4 regions of the Agrobacterium sp. NPDC090283 genome follow, and region 2 is predicted to be linked to each of the others. Evidence: predicted binding sites of a transcription regulator. Region 2 holds the regulator's gene; each other region holds the start of a gene.
What was found. The regulator PhoB, encoded in region 2, activates phosphate uptake and scavenging genes when phosphate is short. The targets are predictions, from matches to a motif close to TGTCATNNANCTGTCAT.

Region 1 (5,786 bases), on a different contig from region 2:
GGTGTAGAAGGGATCGGAGAAGCCCGCCGTCTTCAGCACGTGATAGGGCAGAAGCGCCGGGCTGATGGTGCCGATATTCTTGCGCACGCCCTTCTTGGAAGACCAGACGACCAGCGGCGTCTCGTGTTCCTTCTTCATCACGTCAAGCGGTGCGCGGCGGCTGGCCACCATGCCCGGCATGTAGCCGCTTTCCACGAAGGTCTGGCCGAGCGGCGGCAGGTGATCGCCGAAGAGGACGATGATGGTTTCGCGGTCGCGCTTCTTTGCCCAGCGCATCAGTTTCAGCAGCGCTTCGTCAGCTTCCGCCACCCCTTGGGAATAGGTGGCGAGTGCCTGCGAGGCCGAGGCGGAGAGATCGCCTTCGATGCCTATGGTGTTTTCCGCGTAACGGGTCGCCTCGTAGGGGCCGTGTCCCTGCAGGGTGACGGCGAAGAGGAAGAGCGGGTTCTGCGCCTTCTCGGCCGCCGCCATGATCTCGTCCATCAGCGCATCGTCCGAGGCGAAGTTGCCGCGTTTTTCCATGGCCGGCAAAGTCTCTTCGGAGCGGAATTCCTCGAAGCCGAAATTCGCGTAGACCTGCTTGCGGTTCCAGAACCATTCCTGGAACGGGTGCATGGCGATTGCCGAATAACCTTCACCGCGGAAGAAGCTGGCGAGCGAGGGCACGGGGCGGCGGATATATTGCTGATAGGGAATGCTGCCATAGGGCAGGAAGGCGTTGGAAAAGCCGGTCAGCGCCTCGAATTCCACATTCGCCGTCATGCCGCCGAACTCGGGCGAAAACACATTGCCGGACTGTTTGGCGCGGATCGTCGGCATCGGGTCGGCAGAAAGGTTCACATTTTTGAGCCGGGCGGGATCCCACAGCGATTCGCTCATCAGCATGATGACATCGGGGTAATCGCCCTTGTTGGCGGCGAAAGAGGCGGGTTCCGAGGTAAGATCGGCAATGCTGTTTTCGCCGTAACCCTGCGGGGTCGAGACGTTGGCCATCGGAATATTGAAGGCGAAGGCCATCAGGAAACCGTTATGGCGGTAATTTTCCTGCTGGTCCCACATCATGGGAATGATGTTGAGGCGATCGCGGACCCAGGAATAATGCGAATAATCCATCAGCGAGGCGAGGCCGGCAAGAAGCGGCAGCGCCAGCGCGAGACCGGCGGCGCGTTCGCGCCAACGCAGGATGGGCGAATGACGGCGCGCTAGCAGCCAGAGGGCCGCAAGAGCGGCAATCGTGGCGCAGATGCCGAGAGCGACCAGCACCGCCGTCAGCGGTTGGGCCTTCAGCATCGTGGGCAAAAGCTCAAGTATCTGGCGGCCGAACAGCAGGTCGGAGGGATAAAGCGGATCGGAGAGATAGGTCTGCTTCTGCGCGGAAATAAGCCCGGTCAGCGCGCAGAGCGGCGCAACTGCGATGAGGGACAGATAACGCCGGCCAAGAAGTGCATCCAGTGCGACGAGAAGGGTGAGCACGGCGGCAATGGTGGTCATGCCCGGGCGGGCGGAGGAGGTGAGGAAAACACCGACATCATGGAGCGAACCACGGGCGATCCATTCCAGCGCCACGACGAGCACGATCGACGCGACCGTCAGATTGGCAAGCGGATGGGCCGCGGCCGAAAGCTTCGAAAGGCTCCTTGTCCATGCGGGCGAAAAGACGAAACCAGCCTTTTCGGAAGCCGTTGTTTTTGGCGCCGAATCTCTCAAACTCATACTCCGGTATTTCAGGCGTCCGCCCAATCCGGGGAGATGAATCGGGCGTCGCAAAAGTGTCATGTAACTGTCACATAAGCGCGATGAACGCGACATGAACTTTGCGCAACCTGGCTGGCGCGGCGATAACCTTAGCGTGAACGCGTGCCTGCCATGCGTAACGGATGCCGCCATGCAATTGCCGCGTTGCGGAGCGGGCACGGGCGCGGTATTGAAAAGCCATGAGCGACAGACACGATATAGAGAACCATCTCCGGATTGCCGTCGGGCAGTTCAATCCCACCGTTGGCGACGTGGCGGGCAATCTCGCCAGGGCGCGCGAGGCAAGGGCCGATGCGGCAACGCAGGGCGCCGACCTTCTGCTTCTGACCGAGCTGTTCATTTCAGGCTATCCGCCGGAGGATCTGGTGCTGAAGCCGGCTTTTCTGAAGGCCTGCCTGAAGGCGGTGGAAGAGCTGGCGGCGGAGACCGCCGATGGCGGGCCGGGTGTCGTCATCGGTTTTCCGCGACAGGGCGAAACGGGCCGGCACAATTCTGTGGCGCTGCTGGATGGCGGCAAGATCATCGCGCTGCGCGACAAGATCGACCTGCCGAATTACGGCGAGTTCGACGAGAAGCGGGTTTTCGCCGAAGGATCGATTTCCGGTCCCTATAATTTTCGCGGTGTGCGCATCGGCATTCCGATCTGCGAGGAAATCTGGAACGACATGGGCGTGTGCGAAACGCTCGCCGAAAGCGGGGCGGAAATCCTGTTGGTGCCGAACGGGTCGCCCTATTATCGCGGCAAGCTCGATGTGCGCCATCAGGTCGCGCTGAAACAGGTGATCGAGAGCGGCCTGCCGCTGGTTTTCGCCAACCAGCTGGGCGGGCAGGACGAACTGGTGTTCGACGGCGCGAGTTTCGGTTTTAATGCCGACAAGACGCTTGCCTTCCAGATGAGCCAGTTCGAGGCCACACTTGCCGTCACCGACTGGAAACGCACTGCCGATGGCTGGCATTGCGAAAGCGGGCCATTCTCGAAAATTCCCGAAGGCGAGGAGGCGGATTACCGTGCCTGCATGCTGGGATTTCGTGACTACGTCAACAAGAACGGCTTCAAGAGCGTGGTTCTCGGCCTTTCCGGCGGTATCGATTCGGCGATCTGCGCGGCACTGGCTGTCGATGCGCTGGGCGAGGAGCGGGTGCGCTGCATCATGCTGCCCTATCGTTATACATCGGAAGAATCGCTGAAAGACGCCGCCGATTGCGCGAAAGCGCTGGGCTGCCGTTACGATATCGTGCCGATTTCGGAGCCGGTGGAAGGGTTCCTCTCGGCGCTCTCCGATCTCTTCGAGGGCACGGAAGAGGGCATTACCGAGGAAAACCTGCAGAGCCGCACGCGCGGCACCATTTTGATGGCCGTCTCGAACAAGTTCGGCTCGATGGTGGTGACGACGGGCAACAAGTCCGAGATGTCAGTGGGTTACGCCACGCTTTATGGCGACATGAATGGTGGTTTCAACCCCATCAAGGACCTTTACAAGATGCAGGTCTATGCCATTTCCAGCTGGCGCAACGCCCATGTGCCGCCGGGCGCGCTCGGTCCTTCCGGTGAGGTGATCCCGGCCAATATCATTTCCAAGGCCCCGTCGGCCGAATTGCGGCCCAACCAGACCGACCAGGATTCGCTGCCGCCCTATCCGGTGCTGGACGATATTCTGGAATGCCTGGTCGAGAAGGAAATGTCGGTCGAGGAAATTCTGGCGCGCGGCCATGATGTGGCGACCGTGCACCGGGTGGAGCATCTGCTCTATCTCGCCGAATACAAGCGCCGGCAATCGGCGCCGGGCGTGAAGATCACCAAGAAGAACTTTGGGCGTGACCGGCGTTATCCGATCACCAACCGGTTTAGGGATCGGTGATTGCGACGGTTTCCGGAAGGCGTGGTTAACGCCGAATCTTCTTCATAAACAGGGCGATTGCTGTACGAAGGTGCGGCAAATTTCTTCTCCCCGCCGGGGAGAAGGTGGCCCGAAGGGTCGGATGAGGGGGCTAGCTCTCGATCTATCTCGACCCTCACCCCCTCATCCCGCTGCCGCGGACTTCTCCCCGGCGGGGAGAAGAAACAAGTGGCATGCGCCCGGTCCACGGCGCGGATATGTGAATGGCGCGGAGAGCACCCGCGCCGCTTCCTTACCTTAAATAACCTGCCCCACATCGATGCGGTTGCCATCCGGGTCTTCGAACACAAAGGCGCGCAGGCCATAATCCTTGTCCTGCAGCCCCTTGATGATGCGCAGCCCCTGGCTCTTGCACAGCGCGTGCAGCGCATCGACATCGCTGACCATCATATGCGCGACATTGAAGGGCGCTGCCTTGTGGGTGGGCTGCAATGTCAGGTGCAGCTCGGCATTGCCCTGTTTGAGGATCATGAAACCGACGGGGGTGCCGTTTTCGAAGGTCTTTTCGAAGCCCAGCACGCCAACGTAAAAATCATGGGCCTTTTCGATATTCCTGACAGGAAGCATGGCGGCGATCCGCCCGAAGCGGATGCCGTGATCGGCGATGGTATTCATCGCGGAACCTCGGATCTGGGAGAAACGGCAGGCGGCGCGGACGGTGCCGGGGCGCGGGCGTTTTTTCCGGTTTGAATTTGCAGGACGGTGCCTGCCGCCCTAGGATCATAATCGAGGCGATGGCGGATGCAAACGGAATGTCTCTATTGCCGAGCGCCTTGAGCGAGAACACAGACACGCCCGGGAGGCAGAATGCGCAGCTCCATCGAAATCTTCAACATCCGCACCCGGCAGATGCGGGTGGTGTGGCAGACGCCTGATCTCTTCGAAGCGCCGAACTGGTCGCCGGATGGAAAATACCTGCTGTTGAACAGCGAGGGGCTGCTTTATCGCCTGTCTCTTTCCGGTAGGGCCGCGCCGGAAAAGGTCGATACCGGCTTTGCCGCGCTCTGCAACAACGATCACGGCATTTCGCCTGACGGTTCGCTTTATGCCATCTCCGACAAGGTGGAATTCGGCAAGAGCGCCATCTATCTCCTGTCCTCTATGGGAGGCGCACCGCGGCTGATGACGAGGAACCTTCCTTCCTACTGGCACGGCTGGTCGCCGGATGGGAAAAGCTTTGCCTATTGCGGCATTCGCGATCAGGTCTTCGATATCTATTCCATGGATGTCGAGACTGCCACCGAGACGCGGCTGACCCATGGCGAAGGCCGTAATGACGGTCCGGATTATTCGCCGGATGGTGCGTGGATCTATTTTAATTCCAGCCGCACCGGGCAGATGCAGATCTGGCGGGTGCGGGTGGACGGTTCCGCTGTCGAACGCATTACCGACAGCTCCTATGGCGACTGGTTTCCGCATCCGTCACCCAGAGGTGACAAGGTGGTGTTCGTCTCCTATGACGGCGACGTCTTCGACCATCCGCGTGACCTCGACGTGCGGGTGCGGCTGATGGATATGGATGGCGGCAATGCCGAGACGCTGTTCGAGCTTTTCGGCGGGCAGGGCACGATGAACTCGCCCAACTGGTCACCGGATGGGGATGAATTCGCTTATGTCAGGTACTTTCCGCTAGAGTGACGGGCAGGACGAGCGAAGGTGTGGGATCGCCCGTGGTCACTTTGCCGCACCACCGGCGGGATACTTGCATTTGCAAGTTTTTTTGCCCATAGGTTTTGGGTCAGGTGCCTGCCGTTGAGGCGGGAGAATCGGGAATTCGGTGAAAGACCGGAACGTGCCCAGCGCTGTGAGGCGGATGCCCTTTTTCTCATGCCACTGAAGTCATTCGGGAAGGCGAAAGGGGGCGGATGAAGCCGAGTCAGAAGACCGGCCTGGCAGGATAGACCGAACCGCGCGGACGGCGGCAGGTTGCTGAAGAGGCGCGTCGTGCATGCGAAAACCGGCATGGTTTCGGCAACCGCGCGCCCGCATTGTTGGGGTTAAACGATGCCGACCGATCCGTCCGCTGGCAATCCATTGCAAGCCAGTTCAAGCGATCATGCGCTTTCACCCGCCCGCCCGTTTTCCGGCGCGGAGCGCGAGGCGATCTATCGCGCCATCGAGACGCGGCGCGAT
Region 2 (5,786 bases):
GGCACGCTTTATATCGGCTTCGTCGCCATGCTGGTTGCGGTTCCGGTCGGTCTCTTTTCGGCGATCTATATGGCGGAATATGCCTCGCCCCGCTTCCGCTCCATGGCAAAGCCGCTGCTTGAAGTGCTCGCCGGCATTCCCACCATCGTCTATGGCTTCTTCGCGCTCACGACGGTCGGTCCTTTCCTCAGAGACATTTCCACGCAGATCAACGGTCTGGCGACGGGCAACTACGCCAACTTCATCCAGGCGCAGAGCGTCATCACCGCCGGCTTCGTCATGGGCATCATGCTGATCCCCTATGTGTCGTCGCTGTCGGATGACATCATCACCGCCGTGCCGCGCTCGCTGCGTGACGGTTCGCTTGGCCTTGGCGCCACGCGCTCCGAGACGATCAAGAGGGTCATTATTCCGGCCGCTCTTCCCGGCATCGTCGGTGCCGTGCTGATGACGGCGTCGCGTGCCATCGGTGAAACCATGATCGTGGTTCTCGCGGCAGGTGTTGCTGCCCGCCTGCAGCTCAATCCCTTCGAGCCCATGACCACGGTAACGGTCAAGATCGTCAGCCAGCTCACCGGCGACCTTGAATTCACCTCGCCGCAGACGCTGGTTGCCTTTGCGCTCGGCATCACGCTTTTCGCCATCACGCTTTGCCTGAATATCTACGCGCTTTACATCGTGCGCAAATACCGGGAGCAATATGAATGACCGACATCGTTTCTCCCGCAGCCGGTGCTGCCGTCAACAGGGCCACACGCCGTGATATCGGCATCAAGCGCCGCTATGCCGCCGAACGCCGCTTCCGTGCTTACGGCATGGCAGCGATTTCCTTCGGCCTCATCTTTCTGTTCCTGCTGCTGTTCTCGGTGGTTTCCAAGGGTTACACCGCCTTCCAGCAGACGATGATCACCGTTCCGGTCGAATTTTCCGAACAGATCATCGATCCCAAGAATGAGCGCGCCACGAACCCGGCGAAACTGATGACGGCCAATTATCCGGTCGTTGCCCGCGATGCCGTCGCCAAGGTTCTCGGCGTTGCGCCGACGGACCGTGCCGGCCTGCGTGCCGTCAACCTCCTGATCTCCGACAGCGTGCGTACGCAGCTTCGCGACATCGTCGTCGCCGATCCCGCCGTCATCGGCACCACGCGCACCGTCACGCTTCTGGCGTCGGGCGACGTCGACAGCGCCTTCAAGGGCCAGGTCGATCTGACGGCGGATGAGGCCAATCGCCGTATCTCGAACCAGCAGCTCGGCTGGATGAACCAGCTCGCCGAAAGCGGCCAGCTCGGCAAACATTTCAACACCGGTATCTTCGTCAACGGCGCCTCGAGCCGTCCGGAAGCGGCGGGTGTCGGCGTGGCGCTGATCGGCTCCTTCTACATGATGCTGATCGTGCTGGTGCTGTCATTGCCGATTGGTGTTGCCGCTTCGATCTATCTTGAGGAATTCGCTCCGAAGAACCGTCTGACGGATCTTATCGAGGTGAATATCAACAATCTCGCGGCCGTTCCTTCGATCGTTTACGGTCTGCTCGGCCTCTCCGTCTTCATCAACTTCATGGGCTTTCCGCGCTCGGCTTCGCTGGTCGGCGGTCTCGTCCTGACGCTGATGACCCTGCCGACGATCATCATCGCGACCCGCGCTGCCCTCAAAGCCGTGCCGCCGTCGATCCGCGCCGCAGCCCTCGGTCTCGGTGCGTCCAAGATGCAGACGATCTTCCATCATGTGCTGCCGCTTGCCATGCCCGGCATCCTGACCGGCACCATCATCGGTCTCGCCCACGCGCTGGGCGAAACGGCGCCGCTGCTGCTGATCGGCATGGTGGCATTCGTCGCGAACTACCCGACAACGCCGATGGATCCGTCCACGGCCCTGCCGGTGCAGATTTACATGTGGGCGAACGAAGCCGAGCGCGCCTTTGTCGAAAGGACATCTGGCGCTATCATCATCCTGCTTTTGTTCCTCATCGTCATGAATGTTGGCGCAATCCTGTTGCGTCGCCGCTTCGAACGGCGCTGGTAGAGGGAGCTTGAGCAATGAACATGTTGTCGGAAGCAGCAGTTGAAAAGGCGCTGGACAAGAAAATGAATGAAGTCTCATACAAGATGATCGGCAAGGACGTTTCGGTTTATTACGGCGAAAAGCGCGCGCTTTACGACGTGAACCTCAACGTTCGGGAAAATACGGTGACGGCGCTGATCGGCCCGTCCGGCTGCGGTAAATCCACCTTCCTGCGTACCCTGAACCGTATGAATGATACGATCGACGGCTGCCGGGTCACCGGCAAGATCACGCTCGACACCGACGATATTTACGATCAGCAGATCGATGTCGTGGAACTGCGCGCCCGTGTCGGCATGGTGTTCCAGAAGCCGAACCCCTTTCCGAAGTCGATCTACGAGAATATTTCCTACGGCCCGCGCATCCACGGTCTCGCCCGCAACAAGGCGGATATGGATCAGATCGTCGAGCAGAGCCTGCAGAAGGCGGGTCTCTGGAACGAGGTGAAGGATCGTCTGCACGAATCCGGCACCGGCCTTTCCGGTGGTCAGCAGCAGCGTCTGTGCATTGCCCGCGCGGTTGCCGTCAGCCCGGAAGTGATCCTGATGGACGAGCCCTGCTCGGCGCTGGACCCGATTGCGACCGCAAAGGTCGAGGAGCTGATCCACGAGCTGCGCACCAATTATACGATCGTCATCGTCACGCACTCCATGCAGCAGGCGGCCCGTGTTTCCCAGCGCACGGCCATGTTCCATCTTGGCCATCTTGTCGAGGAAAACGAAACCGACAAGATGTTCACCAATCCCGACGACCAGCGCACGCAGGACTACATCATGGGCCGCTTCGGCTGATCCCGGCCGGCGCTTTATCGAAACCGAACAAGACTGGTGCCTCTGCCGTGCCCGCTTCCGGGCACGCGCATGCGGGCCGAGCCGGAGGACTAGACCATGACACAGACAACAACCCATTCGCATATCGTTTCCGTCTATGACGATGAATTGAAGTTTCTGACGCGCCGCATCGCGGAAATGGGCGGTCTTGCGGAACAGATGTGCGCCGACGCCGTGCGTGCGCTCGTCAATTCCGATGCCGCGCTTGCGCAGAAGGTCATTTCCGACGATACGATCCTCGACCATTCCGAGCGGGAGATCGGCGACAAGGCCATCGTCACCATCGCCAGACGCCAGCCGATGGCGGCCGATCTTCGCGAGATCATCGGCACCCTGCGTATCGCCGGCGACCTCGAGCGCGTCGGTGATCTCGGTAAGAACACCGCCAAGCGCGTCATCGCGGTTGCCGGAACCGGCGTGCCGCGCAAGCTCGCCCGCGGCATCGAGCATCTGTCGGAGCTGGCACTGGTGCAGCTCAAGGAAGTCCTTGACGTCTATTCCACACGTTCCGCCGAGAAGGCCAATGCCATCCGCGAGCGCGACGAAGAAATCGACGCCATGTATACGTCGCTCTTCCGCGAGCTTCTGACCTACATGATGGAAGATCCGCGCAACATCACCACCTGCACGCATCTTCTTTTCTGCGCCAAGAACATCGAGCGTATCGGCGACCACGCCACCAATATCGCCGAGACGATCTATTACATGACCACCGGCAGCCAGCCGGAGGGCGAGCGTCCGAAGGACGACAGTTCCAACACGCTCGGTTCGGTGACCGAGTAACAGACAAGCAGCGGCTTGCGGAGTTAGCATATGGTGCCCAAGATTGCAGTTGTGGAAGACGAGGAAGCGCTGAGCGTCCTGCTTCGTTACAATCTCGAGGCTGAGGGATATGACGTCGACACGATACCCCGTGGCGACGAGGCGGAAATCAGGCTGCAGGAGCGTATTCCGGATCTTCTCATCCTGGACTGGATGTTGCCCGGCGTTTCCGGCATCGAACTGTGCCGGCGGCTTAGAATGCGGCCGGAAACCGAACGCCTGCCCATCATCATGCTGACGGCGCGCGGCGAGGAAAGCGAACGGGTTCGTGGCCTTGCCACCGGTGCCGACGATTATGTCGTCAAGCCGTTCTCGACGCCGGAACTCATGGCCCGCGTCAAGGCCATGCTGCGCCGGGCTCGTCCCGAGGTTCTGTCTTCGGTGCTGAAATGCGGTGATATCGAACTGGATCGCGAGACCCATCGCGTTCACCGCAAAAGCCGCGAAGTGCGCCTCGGTCCGACGGAGTTCCGGCTGCTGGAATTCCTGATGACCTCTCCGGGCCGGGTATTCTCCCGCTCGCAATTGCTGGACGGCGTCTGGGGCCACGATATCTATGTGGATGAGCGTACCGTCGACGTGCATGTCGGGCGTCTGCGCAAGGCGCTCAATTTTTCGCATATGCAGGATGTCATCCGCACCGTGCGCGGCGCCGGATATTCGATGGAAGCCTGAGCAAAACCGAAACCGATGGTTTCACTTAGGATAATTCCCCAAAAATCAGAAGGCCCGGGACCGGAATGGTGTCGGGCCTTTCGATTTTGAGCCTTCCGCAAATGCGGCACCCCTGTCATTCTTGAGGGTGATGGACGTCCGCTGAAATCCGGATTGCGCAGTGAAGCCTCTCAGGAGGAAGGATGCGGCACGCCGCCGACGAATTCAGAGCATTTGCAGTAAGGGACGCGTCGCGGTTTGCGTCCGCAGATTGCGCAAGAACAAGGATTGGAGCGCCTCTTAAACAATGCGTGCTGCAAGGCGGAGCCGCCTTGAATTTCGCCATAAAAAAACGGGCCCGAAGGCCCGTAGTTTTTGAGTGTCGAATGCGTGCCGCAACACTCAAGCCTTGCGACGCTCGCTTACCGGCTGGTAGGCGAGCTTTGCATGGAACTTGCAATAGGGCGAAGATTCCAGTGCTTCACAACCGCAGAAATGGAAATCGTCTTTCAAGGGGTCGCCAACCGGCCACTTGCAGGTGCGTTCCGTCAGTTCCGTCAGCGTCAGGCGACGGGAAATTGGCGTAACGACGTTCTTGGAAGGAACGTATTCGAGAACTTCGGCGGTCTCGATATCGATCTCCTCGTGCAGCGCCGTTGCCGCGTTGGAGCGGTTCAAGGCCCGCGCGGGGGCTGCGCTGACGCGGTTTGCGAAATTCGTCGCGCGTGGGGCGGGGGCGGCAGCGCGCTTGGGCGCGGAACGCGCCGAAGTGACCGGGCCGCCGGCCTTCACGCGGCCAGGCAGGTTAAGGCGATGGACCTTGCCGATCACGGCATTGCGGCTGACGCCGCCCAGCTGCGCCGCTATCTGGCTGGCGCTAAGCCCCTCGGACCACAATTTCTTGAGTTTTTCGACCCGCTCGTCTGTCCAGTTCATGCCGCTTCTCCGCTCGTCGCGTATAATGTCGGCAGAATCCCTCTCCGTCTCGCGGGCGTGCCGCGAGCGTGGTTTCCGCCGGATTTTTGGTGACTAGTTCCGCCGCAATGCAGTCTAGTAATTAGCGATTAACCTAGTGCCAGCCTGACTCCGTGGCAAGAGTCGCGGGAATCATCTGGAATCGATTTTCCGGTTTTCCCCAACTTGCTGGCGAGTTGAGTCTGAAAGGCAACACCTTGGGCCTCGCCGTCCGCCTCCTACTAGTGCTTGAGAAGCCCGGGAAACGCGGACTTTTGTTGACATCGGCAGGCGAAGTGACAATAGTGCCCCTGCCGCCGCGAGGCGGCATTTTTGATTTTCAGGCAAGGGATAACCCCGAAAGCCTATTGACAACCGTCTGACAGCGCATCCGCGCAAGGAGTGATACAGCCATGGCCGAAGCCGCCGCGCCATTGTTCGATACGTTTGCAAGAGCCCCCCT
Region 3 (5,786 bases), on a different contig from region 2:
AATTCCAGCGACGCCATGCTGATGCTTCACCATCTGAAACTCGATTGGGATGCCGGCAAGGTCAACGCGCTTGAAACCGTGTTCCTCTCCGACCCCGACATGAAGGCGCCCTTCCCCATCGTTCTCGAAGGCACCGAAAAGCGTTACCTGACGGGTGCGGATTTCGACGTCGAATCCATTCAGCCGGTCGCTGACGGTTTCTGGGTGGGTGAGGAATTCGGCCCCTACATCCTGAAATTCACCCGCGACGGCAAGCTGACCGACGTGATTTCCACCAAGGCTGGCGACATCGAGGTCAAGTCTCCCGATCATCCGGCTCTCGCCCTGCCCGGCAACCCGACGCAGAAAATGCCTGCCTTCAATCTCAAGCGTTCCGGCGGTTATGAAGGCATGGCCCTCTCCAAGGATGGCTCGAAGCTTTACGGTCTGCTGGAAGGCCCGCTCTACATGGCCGACGGCCAGGTGGAAAAAACCGAAGACGGCGCCACCGCGCTGCGCATCATCGAACTCGACACCGCCAAGAAGGCATGGACCGGCCGCAGCTGGCTTTATCCGCTGGCGGAAGGCGGCGAGGCGATCGGCGACTTCAACATGCTGGACGAGGCCACCGCCCTCGTCATCGAGCGCGACAATGGCGCCGGCACGGCCGACAAGGCCTGCGCCGACCCCAAGGCTCCGGCTGCGGACTGCTTCGCCCGCCCTGCCAAGCTGAAGCGCATCTACAAGATCGAACTCAACGACGCCAATGTCGGCAAGGCCGCGCGCAAGATCGGCTATATCGACCTGATGAAGGTTTCCGATCCTGACAATAAGAAGCGTCAGGGTGGCGGCAACGGTTATTACGACATGCCTTTCGTTACCATCGAGAATGTCGACCGCGTCGATGCCACGCATATCATCGTCGGCAATGACAACAACCTGCCCTTCTCGGCCGGCCGTGCGCTGGACAAGGCTGACGACAACGAATTCGTGCTGCTGGAAGTCAAGGACCTGCTCGACGCGAAATAAGACCAGGGCTGCTGTCACTTACTTTGGCAGCCGCCAATGATCCGGACGGAGCGCCCGGCAGACACAACGTCTGCAGGGCGCTCCGTTCCGATTCTCCGGAGCTAGAGCAATTCCGGTGAACACCGGTTCACCTCCATTACTCTAACTCTTTGTTTTTACGTATTTCCGGACTCAAAACCGAGTACACTTTTGCTGGAAATGCTTTAACCGAAACATGCTTGCGGAAAAGAAGACGTTTCATGCAGGACCATGCAGAGAGACTTTATTACGCCCTGAAGAAAAGCTGGTCGGGCGAGACGAGCGGCCTCTGGTCGCGCGAAAACCCCGCCAAGGGCCAAGGCAGCGTCACCGCGCTGGTGGTGCAGGATATTTTTGGCGGTGAGCTTGCCAAAACGGCGGTCAGCGGTGCCGACCATTTTTATAACATCGTCGAAGGCACCCGTTGGGATTTCACCTTTAGCCAATTCGATATTCCGGTCGGCTATCAGGACAGGCTTGCCAGCCGCACGGAAGCCATGGCGACGATAACACCGTTGCAATATGCCTATCTCAGCGCGTGTATCCGCAAGGCGCTGGGGCACGGCTGAGCCGTTTGCGCGAGGACTGCCAGTCTGTTGCCGTTTCGCCCGGCGAAACCCAGCATGCGTTCAGCTATTGTGTTTCGTTTCGCCACCACGATTTCAGTCTTTCCCGCAAAGCCGACACAATCCATACGATACTATCGGTCAGCGAAATGGGCGCACCGACAGGAGAGATTTCGATGAATGAGAGTTGCCCGGTCCTGACACCGGCGGAGCGGCAAATTCAGGATCTATTGCACCGCAAAGAAGCCGCGATGATGGCCACCATTCACGCGGCGCTCGAGCGCACCAGCAAGGAGGTCGCCGAGGCATTCCAGGCCGCCGATTCAGACATGCAGCCGCCGCCTCATGACTATTTTGCCGCTGTCGCACACCAGCAACTCTTCCTGATGTTATGCGGGGCGAACCCGGAGACCTTCGAGGGGGGAGACCCCGAAATCGCCGGCCACATCATTCGAAACGCTCAGAACATATCCGACCACTACTTTAAGAAAAAACCTGCCGCTGCGGATGTCCCGGGCGAGTGACACATCCTGCGGGAAGACAAGATTCGGTTCACGCGGCATCGCGCGAGGCCTGCATTTGGAAGGAATGCCCGGCCTGACCGGACTTCTTTGGCCATTCCACGTCACAGCGCCTTCATCATCGCCGGTTAAGCAGACGCAAATCCGGAGGCTGGAATGGATTCGACCGCACAGATCAAGCGCCCGAAAATCGCAGAGACCGTCATCCATGCGACGGCGAGCATAAGAGATTCAAATATCGGCGAATGCTGCGAAATTCTGGCTGACACCTCCCTGCACAACGCCGAACTCGGGGATTATTCCTATCTTGGCCCCCGTTGCATGGTGGGAGATGCGACAATCGGAAAGTTCTGCGCCATCGCCGCGGAGGTCAGGATAGGCGCCCCCAACCATCCGATGGACCGGCCATCGATGCATCGTTTCAGCTATTGCCCGGAATATTACGCCGCCGATACGGTGCGCGACGACGCCTTTTTCGACCAGCGGAGACAGGATCGCGCCATCATCGGGCACGATGTCTGGATCGGTCACGGGGTTATCGTTTTGCCGGGCGTTAAGGTTGGAGATGGCGCCGTACTTGCCGCCGGGGCCGTTGTTACCAGAGATGTGCCACCCTACACGATCGTCGGCGGCGTCCCCGCGAAAATCATTCGCGAGCGATTTTCGCGATCCATCGCGGAAAAACTTGCTTCACTCGCATGGTGGGACTGGCCCTTCGAAACGATCATGGCCAGGCTTTCCGACTTTCAGTCGAGCGACATCGAAGCCTTTTGCGAGCGCTGGTCGTAACCAGCGCCGCAAAACAGGGCATCGCCGTTCGTTACTCGAATACGAAGGCCAGCCGCTTGCCCGTCAGTCTCGCCAGCTGCTGCAAACGGCCATCCAGCCGCTCGCCGGCGAAATCGCAATAATCGTGCGGCACGACGAATTCCAGGTCCAGATCGGGATTGCCGGATTTGCGGAATTTCAGGTGATCGACGACACCCGGCATTGAGGCCGAAAAGAGGTAGACGACACGCAGCAGGCCACCGAGCAATTTCCCAAGCTCCTGCAAACGGTCGCCCGCCATGACGGCGAGCGGCTGGGTGGTGCCGTTGTCGTTCAAACCTTCGAAGCGATAATAATTGGCAAGCGCAATATAGGCGCGGCCGGGATGGGTGATTGCGACGAAGGAAGAATGCGCGATGATGTTGAGTGCCTGCAATCCGCGATAATCCGGATGGGCGCGCCAGCTGATATCGGCAAGAAGGCAGGCCGCCTGCCGGTAACGGCTTTCCTCATCCGTCTCATCGACACCGAAGACCGGGAAGGTGCGGCCGCTCCAATCCGCCAGTTCGCGCGCATGTTCCGGCGAGCGGGCGCGCAGGATGGCAAGCTCATCTGCCGCGACCAGCAGCGGATCGGATTCGCGCTCGGCTTCCGTCAGCAGCGAATAGAGATACCCTTCACGCACGCCCTGCGCGGAGAAGGCGATCTTTGCCGGCTTCATCACCCGCAAGACTTCGCGCATGGCAATCGCGCCGAAGGGCAGCAGCGAACGACGGTTCTTGGAAACCGCCTGCCAGGCCGGATCCTTGCTGTCCCGGGAGACGATGACCTCCTCCAGGAAATTCAGCATTTCTTCCAGCGGCAATTCATATCCTTGCATCATGTGCAGCGGATAGCCGGTAATTTCCATATGCAGCTTGGCGATATTTCGCCATGTGCCGCCCACGGCATAAAAGGTGCGCCCCTCGCCCGCCGCCAGAAGCTTTGCAAAGGATTTGACATGTTTTCTGGCGATGGTGGCCGCTTTTTCCAGCGAGCCATCGGATTGCTCGGAAAGCCTCAAGCCACCGAGCGGCAGGGTAATGCCCTCGCCGCAGCTCTTGCCCTTGATGTCGATGAGTTCGAGCGAACCGCCGCCGAGGTCACCCGCGATGCCGTCCGGATCATGGAAACCGCTGATCACGCCATAGGCGGAATAAAGCGCTTCCTTTTCGCCTGACAGAACCTCGATCTCGCAGCCGAGAATGGCTTCGGCCTCGCGGATGAAATCCGGGCCGTTCTCCGCCTCACGCGCCGCAGCCGTCGCCAGCACATAAAGCTTCTGCGCCTGCGCCTGCTCGGACAGCACATGAAAACGCCTGAGCGCCATCAGCGCCCGGCTGACGCCTTCCTCATGCATACGCCCCGTCAGCGCCAGCCCTTTGCCAAGGCCGCACAGGACCTTTTCATTGAACAGCACCGCGGGGGCGCGGGAAAGACCTTCATATACGACGAGACGAACGGAGTTCGAACCAATATCTATGACGGAAACGGGGGCAAGGCCGGTCAGCCGCCCCTGTGCTTCTGATCGAGTCATTCAGCCTGTTTCTTGCGGGACGAAATCAACCCGGCAATCAATTTGGGCGCACTGGACTTCAGGGCTTCACCACGTCCGGAAAGGCTGGGATTGGTCATGAAATAGTGCTGCGCGTTGAACGGTTCTTCGCCTTTACGCACCTCGATGCGCCTCGACGTTCCGTCCGCAAGTATCTCGTAGCTCTGCTGGTTGTCAATGAGATTGCCCAGCATAATCTGTGAAAGAACCTGCTCGTGCACGGTGGGATTGGTGAGCGGCACCAGCGTTTCCACGCGCCGGTCGAGGTTGCGCGGCATCATGTCGGCCGAGCCGATATAGACCAGCGCCTTGTCCGAAGGCAGGCCGAAACCGTTGCCGAAGCAGAAGATGCGGCTGTGCTCGAGGAAGCGGCCGACGATGGATTTGACGCGGATATTGTCCGACAGGCCGGGAACCTGCGGGCGCAGGCAGCAGATGCCGCGCACGACGAGATCGACCTCCACGCCCGCCGCGCTGGCGCGGTAGAGCGCATCGATGATCTCAGGGTCGACCAGCGAATTCATCTTCATCCAGATCGCCGCCGGCGCGCCGCGCTTGGCATGCTCGATCTCTTCATTGATGTGCTTCACGATGCGGGCGCGCAGCGTATAGGGCGAAATGGCGAGCTTCATGCCCTCTTCCGGCTCGCCGTAACCCGTGATGAAGTTGAAGATATTCGCCATGTCATGGGCGATCTTCGGGTTGCAGGTGAAGAAGGACAGGTCGGTATAGATCTTGGCCGTGATCGGGTGATAGTTGCCGGTGCCGAGGTGGCAATAGGTTCTGAGCTTGCCATCCTCGCGGCGCACAACCATCGACATCTTGGCATGGGTCTTGAGCTCGATGAAGCCGAAGACGACCTGCACGCCGGCGCGCTCCAGGTCTCGCGCCCAGCGGATATTCGCCTCTTCGTCGAAACGCGCCTTCAGCTCGACCAGGGCGGTGACGGATTTGCCGGCCTCGGCCGCATCGATCAGCGCGCGAACGATCGGGCTGTCATTGGAGGTGCGGTAGAGCGTCTGCTTGATGGCGAGCACATCCGGGTCGCGCGCCGCCTGCAGCAGGAACTGCACCACAACGTCGAAGCTTTCATAGGGGTGGTGAACCACCATGTCCTTTTCGCGGATGGCGGCAAGGCAATCGCCGGCATGTTCGCGCACACGCTCCGGGAAACGGGCGTTATAGGGTTCGAACTTCAGGTCGTCGCGCGGCGCGCGCACGATTTCCGAAATGGTGTTGAGCGCAAGCAGACCGGGCAGAACGGCGACGCGGTTATCCGGCACGCCGAGTTCATGCACCACGAACTGGCGC
Region 4 (5,786 bases), on a different contig from region 2:
TCTGCTGATCGTGAGATTTCCGCAAATATAACGATCGTGAAGAGAAATTCCTCGAAACCGTCGGACCGTGTCACTTCGGATGTGGGGCGCTCTGTCGTGAGGGTACGAAACAAATTGCGTTTCTCCTCATCCGAAACATGAAACACCAATTTGTGTGCAAACTTATTTCGTGAATTGTTTATGGCTTTTAGAACGTCGCCAAATTTATCGCGAAAATATCCCATGGCCTGACATAAACTGAGTTTTTCAGCGAACGATCGATGACCATTGAAGTAAGCGGTTGGATGATCCAGGTGGGTATTCAAAACTTCGGTGATAATGTGGTCCAGATAGATGTGGGCGACTATGAGTTTTCCCCAGTCTTCCGCCACGGAAATGCGTTCAATGAATTCGCTGATGTCGAAACTCGGATTGTCTCCGATAGAGTTTAAAAGCCTCTCTGCCGCCTCGAACTCATTCCGCTCTTTCAAAACACAGCCCTATTAAATCCAATAAATAAAATCAGCGACGATCAATATTAGCCGCGTGTGCCCGCCAGCTTTTCCGAGAGATCGGCGGCTTCCTTGCGGGCGTCCTTGTCTGCGGGGTAAACCGCCAGATAGCGTTCCCAGGCCTTCAGTGCCAGCTCGTCGCGGCCGGAGGCTTCGAGGATGTTGGCAAGGCTTGCGAGCGCCGGAAAATAGCGCGGCTCTTTTTCGAGGGTCAGATTGATGTCCGCCATCGCCTTGCGGGTATCGCCATCGGCGAAATGCACCATGGCGCGGCGATAGGGCGCCTGCACATAGTTCGGGTCGAGCAGAATGACCTGATCGAGAAAATCATAGGCGGCGGCGTTGCGCTTTTCATCCGCAGCTTCGCCCGCCCATTGCATCAGGAGATTGATCGTCGCGCTGCCGGAATCATTCCATTCGGAGGCGATCTGGTTGGCGATGCTGCGCGCCTTGACCGCGTTGCGCTCTTTTTTCAGCGATGCGAAAAGAGTGTCGATGGTCTTGGCAGGGGAAGGCGCGGCCTCTGCCACGGCAGGCTGTTGTCCGTCCGCCGCATGAGCAATGGCGGCCATTCCCGGAATCAGGAGGCCGGCAGACAGGAAACCCTGAGCGAGGAAGATAGCCGTGCAAAAACGATTTGGGCGCATGGGTTAAAGCTTAACCCGACTGCGCCCAATATCAAATGCAAACTTCTGCACTGTCAACAAAGTGATCCGCGCGTTCAATCGCGAACCGCAGCCGCAGTCAATCAGCCCTGACGAGCCTTGAAGCGCGGGTTCTGCTTGTTGATGATGTAGACGCGGCCCTTGCGGCGAACCAGGCGGTTATCGCGATGACGGGCCTTAAGCGCTTTAAGCGAATTCTTGATCTTCATTTTACTGGTCCGCAGTTTTGCACGGTTTCTGCCGTGCTTATTCAAACAATCAAAAGCGCGCAACGGGGCGCGCTCTTTTCGGTTGGCAGGCAGATACCCGTTTGAGCCCTGCCTGTCAACACTCGGCCGCGTCTTTGCCTTAAAAGACTAGGCTTTTCCTGTGCGCAAAAGCTCGGTCACATGGCCCATCTTGCGGCCCGGCCGTGCTTCCGTCTTGCCATAGAGATGCACGAGACAGTCTTTTTTCGACAACCATGCCGGTACATCGTCGATGTCGTCGCCGATGAGGTTGGTCATGACGCAATCGGAGTGGCGCTCCGTGTTGCCGGGTGCGAGGTCCGAGACGGCCCGGATATGCTGTTCGAACTGTGAAATCACGCAGGCCGCTTCCGTCCAGTGGCCGGTATTGTGGACACGCGGTGCCATCTCATTGGCAACCAGCGAACCATCCGGCAGGACAAAGAACTCGATGCCGATGACTCCGACATAGTCGAGCGCGGCGAGAAGCTTCTCCGCCGATTGCACGGCAACAGCCCGCGCGGCATGCGAAAGCGCCGCCGGTACCGTCGACGTATGCAGAATGCCATTCAGATGGACATTTTCGGCCGGATCATAGCAGGTAACCGTACCGTCCTGGAAACGGGCAGCGATGATCGAAATCTCCCGCTCGAAGGCGATGAAGCTCTCGAGGATCAGCGGCACGCCGCCGAGCGCCGAAAAGGCGCCCCTGAGGTCCTCACCACCCCGGAAGAGACGCTGGCCCTTGCCGTCATAACCCATGCGGCGGGTCTTCAGCACGCCCTTGCCACCGAAGGCGGTCACGGCGGCTTCCAGTTCGTCCTGGCTGTCCACGGCGCGAAAATCGGCGGTGGGAATACCGCAACCGTTAAGGAAGCGTTTCTCCGTCAAGCGATCCTGCGAGGCGCTGAGCGCCTGCGCCGGCGGGTAAACGGGCACGGAAGCGCTGAGTTTCTCGGCGGCTGCGACGGGCACGTTTTCGAATTCGTAGGTGACGACATCGCAGCGGCTTGCAAGTTCGGCAAGCGCCTTTTCGTCGTCATATTCCGCGACGATCTGGTCGTTGCAGGCCTGCGCAGCCGGACAATCGGCCTGCGGTTCCAGCACGATGGTGCGGTGGTTGAGGCGGGCTGCGGCCATCGCCAGCATACGCCCGAGCTGCCCGCCACCGATGATGCCGATGGTCAGGTTGGTCGTCTTTGCCATCACATTTGTCGTCACTGGGCGCTGTCCATGGGATATTCCGCGACAGCCGCCGACTGGCGCGCACGCCAGGCATCCAGCCGGTCGGCGAGGTCCTCATCGCTCAGCGCCAGAACCGCGGCAGCGAGAAGGGCTGCGTTGATCGCGCCGGCCTTGCCGATGGCGAGCGTGCCGACGGGAATGCCGGCTGGCATCTGCACGATGGAATAGAGGCTGTCCTGACCGGACATGGTCTTCGATTGTACCGGAACGCCGAAGACCGGAAGCGGCGTCATGGCCGCCGTCATGCCCGGCAGATGGGCGGCCCCGCCGGCGCCGGCGATAACGACCTTGAAGCCTTCGTCCTTCGCGCCATTGGCGAAATCATAAAGCCTGTCCGGGGTGCGGTGGGCGGAAATGATGCGGGCTTCGTATTCGATGTCGAGCGCATCCAGCGTATCGGCGGCGTTCTTCATGGTCTCCCAGTCGGACTGGCTGCCCATGATGATGGCGACGGGGGGCGTTTCTGCTGTCACGTAATCTCTCCGGCTCAGGCGATGATATCGGGAATGACCTGGTCTTCCAGCTGGGTCATCTTGTCCTTGACGGCCAGCTTCTTCTTTTTCATGCGCTGTATTCTCAGCGCATCGCAGCTGGTCTGGATCATCGCGTTGATCGCCGCGTCATAATCCTCATGCTCCTGGCGCAGCCGCGCCAGCGTGAGCCTGATGTCCGCCTGGTCCTGATCGGGCATCTCGTCATCCCCATTTTATGCCGCCGGATCGGCTCCGGCGCGTATGTCATCCGTTCTGGAGGCTCTATCATCAAATCGCGGTAACGGGAAGTTATCCCTTGCGACCAAATTGCCCACTTATTGCCTTCATTTCGCCTTCGACAAGCGGCGCGATCCGTGTCACATTGCCGTCGTAAACCTGAAACTCCAGCGATGGAGAGCTGGAGGTAGGTTCAAAAAGGAAGGACGTGCCGCATGACCATTCAGGCTCATATTGCATCGCTCGAAAAGAAACACGGTGCTCTGGAGGAGGAGCTCGAAAGTATTCTTGCTTCCCCGTCGTCTGACGATAGAGAGATCGCGGACCTTAAACGTCGAAAACTGCGCCTGAAGGATGAACTGCAGAGGCTCAAGGCCTCGACAAGACATTGATTTATGCCAGACCGCCGACCCTCGATGAATGAGGGCCGGGCGGTCTGAGCCTTTCGAGCTCTGGCGGCGAAAACCTGCTGCCAGAGCTTTTTATTGCCGATTTTTAGAAAGGCAGCCCGTCCCACAGGAGCTTCAGCGCCGCAATCAGCGCCATGGTATACATCAGCGGGTAAAAGATGGCCGGTTTCAGATATTTCACCACCCTTGCACCGGCAAGCGTCGCCAACATCGCCACCGGCAGCAGGCTCGCCGATGTCTTGAGGTTGGTGGCATCGAGCGCGCCGAGCGCGAAATAGGGAATGAGCTTGATCGCATTCATGATGGCGAAGAAACGCACGCTCATGCCGGTATAGGTCTTGGGATCGAGCTTCAGCGGCAGGACATAAATCTGAAAGGGCGGTCCACCGGCATGGGCCACGAAGCTCGCATAACCGGAAAGGCTCGACCAAAGCGTGGCGGCAGCCGGTCTTTGCGGTTTGGCCGGAATTTCCTGGCCCTTCCGGCTTTTGAAACTCTCATGGAAATAACGCAGCACGAACAGGATCGTGACCGAGGCGACGACGAGACGCATGGCATCGGCAGATATGAGGCTCGAGGTCGCCCAGCCGAGCGCGATACCGGCGATGGCGCCGGGCAGCATGATGAGCAGCGTTTCCCGGTGATTATGGTGCCGCCACGCCCACAGCGCCACAAGATCCATGACGATCAGGATCGGCAGGAAGATCGCCGCCGCCTGTACCGGTGAGACGGCAAGCGCCATCAAAGGCACGCCCATCAGGGCCAGAGCGCCGCCCAGCCCGCCCTTGGAAAGGCCGACGAGCACGACTGCGGGGATGGCGACAAGATAAAAATGAAAATCGGTGAGCATGGATGGACGGTTGATCCTTTCGCCGGTCCGGTTTATCGGATTTGTCATATGAAAACGAGTGCAGATTGCGCGGTAAGCGTCTTCTGTCTGAAATGGACGAACCGATGACCCTAGTTGAAGACCGTTGCCGCCTTGTCCTGATCGTTCCGCAATCGGATGACGCGCAAAAGCAGGCGACAGAGGTGGAAGACGCATTGCGGGGCGGCGATGTCGCTTCCGTCATCATTCCGCAATATGGTCTGGATGATGCCGCTTTCCAGAAACGTGCCGAGCTGATCGTGCCCATCATCCAGAAGGCGGGGGCGGCGGCGCTCATCGCCGGTGACAGCCGGGTCGCCGGCCGCGTGAAGGCGGATGGGCTGCATGTGGTCGGAAATGGTGAGGCGCTCGCTGAGGCCGTGGAAAAATTCACGCCGAAGCTCATCGTCGGCGGCGGCAATGCGGATGACCGTCACAAGGCGCTGGAGCAGGGCGAGGCCAATCCCGATTATGTGTTTTTTGGAAAGCTCGAAGGCGACATCAAGCCGGAAGCGCATCCCAAAAATCTCGCGCTCGGCGAATGGTGGGCATCGATGATCGAAATCCCGGCCATCGTCATGGGCGGCACGGATATTTCCTCGGTTGTTGCCGTGGCCGAGACCGGTGTGGAGTTCGTGGCGATGCGCAGCGGCGTTTTCGACAATGCCAGTGGCGCTGCCCAGGCCGTTTCTGAAATCAACGCCCTGCTTGACGAAAAAGCGCCACGGTTTGACGGTTGATACAGGCGATGATCATGCGCTCCGTTCACCTCTGCCTTTCCGTTTCGCTGCTGGCGCTTGCTTTCGGCACGCCGGCGGGTGTCGCTTTTGCCCAGTCCGGGCCGCAGAGCGAAAGCAATGCGCTTTCCCGCCAGCTGGAAAAAGAGGCTCAGCCAACCCGTCAGGGCAGGGTGCAATCCGAAGAGCAGAAGGATTTGCAGCCGTCTGCGGGCGTGAATGTCTATCAGCGTATGGGCGCGGAACTGCCGGCCCTGCCGCCGGAAAAGGAATTCAAGGGCCGGGTGGACGAAGCTTACGGGCATTTCCAGCGCGGCGAATATGTGCAGGCGCTCGACAAGGCGCTGAACCGCGCGCAGAACGGTGACGCAGCCGCCCAGACGCTGGTGGCGGAAATGATGTCGCGTGGCCTCGGCATTGCCCGTGACGAGAA

Region 1: a site for PhoB is predicted at 1,771-1,787, ahead of ACIQUH_RS18570 (LTA synthase family protein). Genes of this name have one in related genera too.
Region 3: a site for PhoB is predicted at 2,216-2,232, ahead of ACIQUH_RS01450 (DapH/DapD/GlmU-related protein). Genes of this name have one in related genera too.
Region 4: a site for PhoB is predicted at 3,477-3,493, ahead of ACIQUH_RS08540 (YdcH family protein). Genes of this name have one in related genera too.

The regions. Positions count from the first base shown of each region.
Region 1 covers NZ_JBIVYG010000013.1:81,265-87,050, reverse strand. Annotated here, with positions in the region: gene ACIQUH_RS18570 (LTA synthase family protein) at 1-1,713, opposite strand, end outside; gene ACIQUH_RS18565 (NAD+ synthase) at 1,935-3,614, shown strand; gene ACIQUH_RS18560 (glyoxalase superfamily protein) at 3,891-4,268, opposite strand; gene ACIQUH_RS18555 (hypothetical protein) at 4,461-5,291, shown strand; cobalamin riboswitch at 5,377-5,561, shown strand; gene bluB (5,6-dimethylbenzimidazole synthase) at 5,658-5,786, shown strand, end outside.
Region 2 covers NZ_JBIVYG010000034.1:7,904-13,689, reverse strand. Annotated here, with positions in the region: gene pstC (phosphate ABC transporter permease subunit PstC) at 1-708, shown strand, start outside; gene pstA (phosphate ABC transporter permease PstA) at 705-2,024, shown strand; gene pstB (phosphate ABC transporter ATP-binding protein PstB) at 2,039-2,854, shown strand; gene phoU (phosphate signaling complex protein PhoU) at 2,951-3,676, shown strand; gene phoB (phosphate regulon transcriptional regulator PhoB) at 3,707-4,390, shown strand; gene ACIQUH_RS27195 (GcrA family cell cycle regulator) at 4,772-5,305, opposite strand; gene ACIQUH_RS27190 (aspartate aminotransferase family protein) at 5,737-5,786, shown strand, end outside.
Region 3 covers NZ_JBIVYG010000001.1:284,761-290,546, reverse strand. Annotated here, with positions in the region: gene ACIQUH_RS01465 (esterase-like activity of phytase family protein) at 1-1,008, shown strand, start outside; gene ACIQUH_RS01460 (hypothetical protein) at 1,248-1,595, shown strand; gene ACIQUH_RS01455 (hypothetical protein) at 1,769-2,116, shown strand; gene ACIQUH_RS01450 (DapH/DapD/GlmU-related protein) at 2,270-2,902, shown strand; gene ppx (exopolyphosphatase) at 2,934-4,457, opposite strand; gene ACIQUH_RS01440 (RNA degradosome polyphosphate kinase) at 4,454-5,786, opposite strand, start outside.
Region 4 covers NZ_JBIVYG010000004.1:254,418-260,203, forward strand. Annotated here, with positions in the region: gene ACIQUH_RS08510 (hypothetical protein) at 1-470, opposite strand, end outside; gene ACIQUH_RS08515 (tetratricopeptide repeat protein) at 518-1,138, opposite strand; gene ykgO (type B 50S ribosomal protein L36) at 1,240-1,365, opposite strand; gene ACIQUH_RS08525 (5-(carboxyamino)imidazole ribonucleotide synthase) at 1,513-2,589, opposite strand; gene purE (5-(carboxyamino)imidazole ribonucleotide mutase) at 2,601-3,068, opposite strand; gene ACIQUH_RS08535 (YdcH family protein) at 3,116-3,319, opposite strand; gene ACIQUH_RS08540 (YdcH family protein) at 3,554-3,730, shown strand; gene ACIQUH_RS08545 (sulfite exporter TauE/SafE family protein) at 3,834-4,598, opposite strand; gene ACIQUH_RS08550 (thiamine phosphate synthase) at 4,703-5,356, shown strand; gene ACIQUH_RS08555 (tetratricopeptide repeat protein) at 5,365-5,786, shown strand, end outside.